DNA from 2 places in the Lacrimispora sp. 38-1 genome. Region 2 is predicted to be linked to the other one. Evidence: riboswitches for the same ligand, from Rfam matches in the RefSeq annotation. Region 2 holds a riboswitch; the other holds the start of a gene.
What was found. Region 2 has a riboswitch for cyclic di-GMP ahead of V7D18_RS00845 (RNA polymerase subunit sigma-24). Riboswitches for the same ligand answer to the same signal wherever they lie in the genome.
Positions count from the first base shown of each region.

Region 1: it holds a riboswitch for cyclic di-GMP, as region 2 does, so the genes downstream of both, V7D18_RS21080 (amino acid adenylation domain-containing protein) here and V7D18_RS00845 (RNA polymerase subunit sigma-24) in region 2, are expected to answer to the same signal.

Region 1 covers NZ_JBANEW010000073.1:18,861-21,255, reverse strand. Annotated here, with positions in the region: gene V7D18_RS21080 (amino acid adenylation domain-containing protein) at 1-1,008, opposite strand, end outside; cyclic di-GMP riboswitch class I at 1,087-1,175, opposite strand; gene V7D18_RS21075 (cyclic lactone autoinducer peptide) at 1,204-1,323, opposite strand; gene V7D18_RS21070 (LytR/AlgR family response regulator transcription factor) at 1,593-2,300, shown strand; gene V7D18_RS21065 (sensor histidine kinase) at 2,313-2,395, shown strand, end outside.
Region 2 covers NZ_JBANEW010000002.1:91,062-93,456, reverse strand. Annotated here, with positions in the region: gene V7D18_RS00850 (ATP-dependent DNA helicase) at 1-214, opposite strand, end outside; gene V7D18_RS00845 (RNA polymerase subunit sigma-24) at 725-1,219, opposite strand; cyclic di-GMP riboswitch class I at 1,630-1,718, opposite strand; gene V7D18_RS00840 (hypothetical protein) at 1,783-1,917, opposite strand; gene V7D18_RS00835 (metal-dependent transcriptional regulator) at 2,065-2,395, opposite strand, start outside.

The DNA of each region.
Region 1 (2,395 bases), on a different contig from region 2:
GATGTCCCCAAAGTTGGTTCTTTTATGGCGGTAGCATTCAAAAAGACCATGCCTGATTATTTTCATGAGCTCTTTAAAGCTCATATCCGTCTCCGGATTTATTCTCAGCGGTATTACATTTGCAAAATGTCCCATGGTTTGTTTATATTTTGCATTGCTCCGGTTAAAAACAGGGACACCGATCACCAGGTCTTTCTGATTGCAGACCTTGCTGAAATAGAGATATAAAATCCCTAATAAATAATGAAATGCCGAGCTGTTTTCCTCTTTGCAAAACTCAAGCATTCTGTTATATAGCACTTTTTTAATTTTTAAAGTACTCCTGTCACTCCAAATGGAGCTGTCATTTTCATAATCATATCCGATCCCTTTGCTTAAAAGTGGTTCAGGAATCGTTCGGTATTTGTTCTTCCAAAATTCAATGTCTTTTAAGAAGGCCGGGGAATTTCTGTATTCCTGATCCTCGGCGATAAAATCGGTGTAGGAAAAGGTATCTGCCTTTACTTCCAGATTTCCTTCCGACAGTTCATTGTAGGTATCAATCATCTGGCTGTACAATAATGCAAAGCCCCAGCCGTCGATGATCATATGATAAACTTTCAGGAAAATAAAATATTCATTTTCTCCACTTTTTAATAAACAAAACTGGAAAAAATAATCGTCAGGATCAAATGGTTTTAAAAACTCACTTTTAATCCAATCGGCACAAAAAGCAGCTTGGTTTTCTTTCATTGAAAAGTCCAGATATGGAGCTTTATAGTCGATTTCCGGCAGTATGGACAAATAAGCTTCTCCTGCCCGGTTCATAAGACGTGTTCTCAGCGTATCATTCTGATTGATGATTCGCTGCATGGTATTTCTGAAGATTTGGGTATCAATGCTCCCTTTAATCCTGATATAACCACCAAGATTATATATTGGTTTTCCCGGATGCATGCACTGCTCTAACCAGATATCTCTCTGATAAGAGCTTAATCTGTATTCTCTGGCATTCTCATTTGTACTCATATATATCTCCCCTCATAAAAAAAAGCAGACTGTCCCCATAATAATTATTGGAACAGGCTGCTATCACTGCCTGTTTACTTCGGCGGCCTGGCAATCCTGACTGTTTGACCAGTTTTAGACCCATAGCTTTGCGTCCACCGCTTTCGCGGTGTTTGCTGTTATCGGTAAACCATAAATTAAATTTTATTTCACAACTTAAAAGCGGCGTAACTTTTTAGCATTGTCCGGAAGCTTGGGCTGATGAACAAAAAGCATACATGCTAAATTCATATTTAATGATGTAAAGCCCAGCGCAAGACTCGCCAATATTTTCACTAGTTTAAAAAATAAAAGTTCTATGATTTCTCCTCCTCTCTGTCTTTTCGTCTACTTTCAGTCTATATTTTATCAAAAAAAAATCTATAAAATAACTTAATGTAGTGAATGGTAGTTTCGGCTGATGTGAAATGTAATAAAAATCAGTTGTTTTTTCCTGTGGGTAATCCTTAAAATTTAATGTAGCAAAAATGACACAATTTGCTATAATAAGAGTGTAATCGACAATTATTTACATATTTATTAATTTTTTACAGAAAGGAGTATCTATGATTTATATTGCTATATGTGATGATGACAATGCCATATGCTCTCAGATGGAAAGCATTATATTGGATTATGCTTCCAGAAACTTTTTAAAAATTGATCTGAGCATATTTAACAGCGGCGAAAGTCTGATGAAATCGTTCAACCAGGAAAAAACCTTCGACTTGATTTTTCTGGATATTGAACTCGGAAGCATGAATGGTGTGGAAGCAGGCAGGCAGATTCGAAAAGTGCTGAAAAATTATAACACGGAAATCGTTTATATTTCAGGAAAAGATGCCTATGACAGACAGCTGTTTGATATTCAGCCGCTGCACTTCATACCCAAACCCATCAATCCCCTGATTGTCATCGAAGATTTAAAACTGGCTTTGGAACGGACACAGAGGCTGGGAGGATATTTCAGCTATCAAAAAGGTTATGATACTCACAAAATACCGATTAGTGAGATTATATATTTTGAAAGCTTAAACCGGGAAAACAGAATTGTGTTTACAACAGGAGAGGATTTTTTTTACGGTAAACTGGAGGATACTGCATTAAGTGTTACGAAATATCAGTTTATACAAATACATCGGTCCTATTTAATTAATTATAATCATATTGCAATTTTACGTTATACCGAAGTAGTGATGTCAAATGGTACAATACTTCCGATCAGCAGGTCAAAGCGTCATGAATTCCGGAAACTGCAGATCAGTGAAGAATAAGGGGGATACTTTATGAATATGGAAAGCTACAATGCGATCTATTGTCTGGGCAATCTGTTCATGACTTTTGTCATTTACAAATACATACATATTTT
Region 2 (2,395 bases):
GACAGCCGCTTTCATTCAGCGGCTTTTGCTTGGTAAACAGCCGTTTTGCTTGCAGGCTCTCCAGCTCTACTATGCGGTAGGTATAGGTTTTTCCCGTGTAATATTCCAAAAGCGCACAGCTTCCGTCCAACAGCACAATGCGTTCTTCGGGGCGGAGCAGACCTGCTTCATAAAGCCTGTTTTGAATATCTGCCATGCAGACAGGTTCGTTCATAAATTTTTGCCTCCTTTGCTTGCCTAAAGAAGCGATACAAGAATGCGGCGGAAGCAGGAACGGTTTGAGAAGTGTTTAACTTAAAAAGCCTGTTCCGCCGCATGGTTTCTACCGCTTCCATAGAACACGATAGATTTTTATTTCTAAAGCAAAGGTGTGTGGGCGATCCGGCCGGTTGCTGCCGGATCCATAAAAGCCGCCCCTCATTCTTTCTCAAACGAGGGTGATGCGTTCTCCCGGTCACTTACCGGGCTGCTTTTTTGTACAGAAGTATCATGATATTCGGCAGGAATCATCGCAATCCGTTCCACCACAGAACGTAATTACCGCAGATTTTATCGCTTGGAGGGCATTGCCCTCCGCTTGGCGCATCCCGGTATGTCGCTTCTCCTGCCGGTAAAGTTACCCACCACACCGACTATATTCTGTTTTCAAGGATCAGGCGAAAGGAGTCTTAGAAAAACTCCTTTCACCTAATGTCAAAAAAACAGGGGGTGTACGGGTATCGGATTAAAAATTTTTAAAATATTTTTTGAACTTATGAGAAGCGGCTGTGATGCTCTCCGCCACAGAGGTAAAGAATACCCCTTCTATGGCTGCAATTTTACGATAGGAATAACCTTTAAAAAAATGTAGAATAAACCGCCGCCGTTGAATTTCTGTAAGCTCTCCACTGTCCAGCAGCTTTTTCGCCGCAGTCATAGCCCTTTTGCTCTCGTTTTTATGTATTAATTCTGTATCAAGCGGGGGTGTAGCAAGCGCTTCTGTTTCCTCCAATCCGTTCAGACTCACGTCCAGACGGCTTGTCCGGTTTTCCTGCATGACCTGTTCGTGATAGATTTCATCCGACAGAGCTTTCAGCTCCAGAAAGTCCTCTGCGGTTCTCCCCGGATTCTCCGCAAGATAATCCTCCAGCGTCACTTCCACGATACGGTCTGCAAATTTATAAACAATGCCCTCGCTGAATTTATTGAGAGCATAATCACTTTCCTTGTAATTTTTCATGATCCTTTCCTCCGAACTTTGAATTTTTATAAAATCCAAAGCCCAGAGGAGGAGAACGGCAGCGAGGTACTATAGCTGCCTCGGATGCCAAATCATTGTAAAACTCTGTAATTTTCTGTCGTTGTGAACGGTTTCTTGTCGAATAAAAAAAGTCAGCAGATTGCCAATAGCAAAATGCTGACTTTTTTAGAACAGACTTATGAAATTGTATATGTAATGGGTGACATAGATGAATTGCGTTGTTTTTATCTACACCTCCGTGCAGAAGGTAGGGTGTTGTTACTCATAGAAATACCTCGTTCTTCCGTGGCGGGCGAAAGCCAGTATCCTGATTATCCAACACTCCGTCAAAAGCCATAAAAATGAGCAAGGGCCCATCCTCTATATAGAGAGGGTGGACCCTGCGTGGTTTTGGCAGCCAGACTATCATAACGTTCGAAAACGTCTTAGACCCTCAGCTTTGCGTCCCCAACTTTTATTGGGTTTGCCCATATGCTTATTAATTTGTTGTTTCTCCGGTACTCATAACATCACTTTTCTAAAAACATTTTAGGACAATTGAACTATAAATACTTATCTTCAAATACTTTTGCCAGAAGGGGCTTGTTATAAAAATAGCCCTGTGTTAAATCACAGCCGGTCTTTGCCAACTTATCAAAAATAGTCCGGTAGAGAGTTACTCCCACAGAGTTATACATAGATGAAATACCCAATTCCTTTTACCCTTTTACGTCCGTCAATATTAAAATAGTTAGCTCAGCAAATAAGCTTGTTTTCGCCATTGAGCAGTCCATTGTATGACGAACCGTTGCGATCAGATAGGCATTACTGTTCCCACCTATATGTCAAATTCCTTCAATGTATTCTTTTAGCTTTTTGAAACTTTTATCACTGATTGCATGTTCAATTCGGCAAGCATCCCGCTCTGCCGTTGCCTTGTCTACACCGACAGCGATAAGCTGCTCCGTAAAGAATTGATGGCGTTCAAATATCGTTTCAGCTATTTCGCGGCCATTATCGGTTAAATGAAGGTAACCGTCAGTGTCCATTGTCAAATAACCGCCATTACGGAGGACAGTCACTGCATGGCTGATACTGGCTTTGGTATACCCCATGTGTCTGGCAAGATCAACGGAACGTACCATACCATTTTGTTTTTGCAGGATAAACACCGCC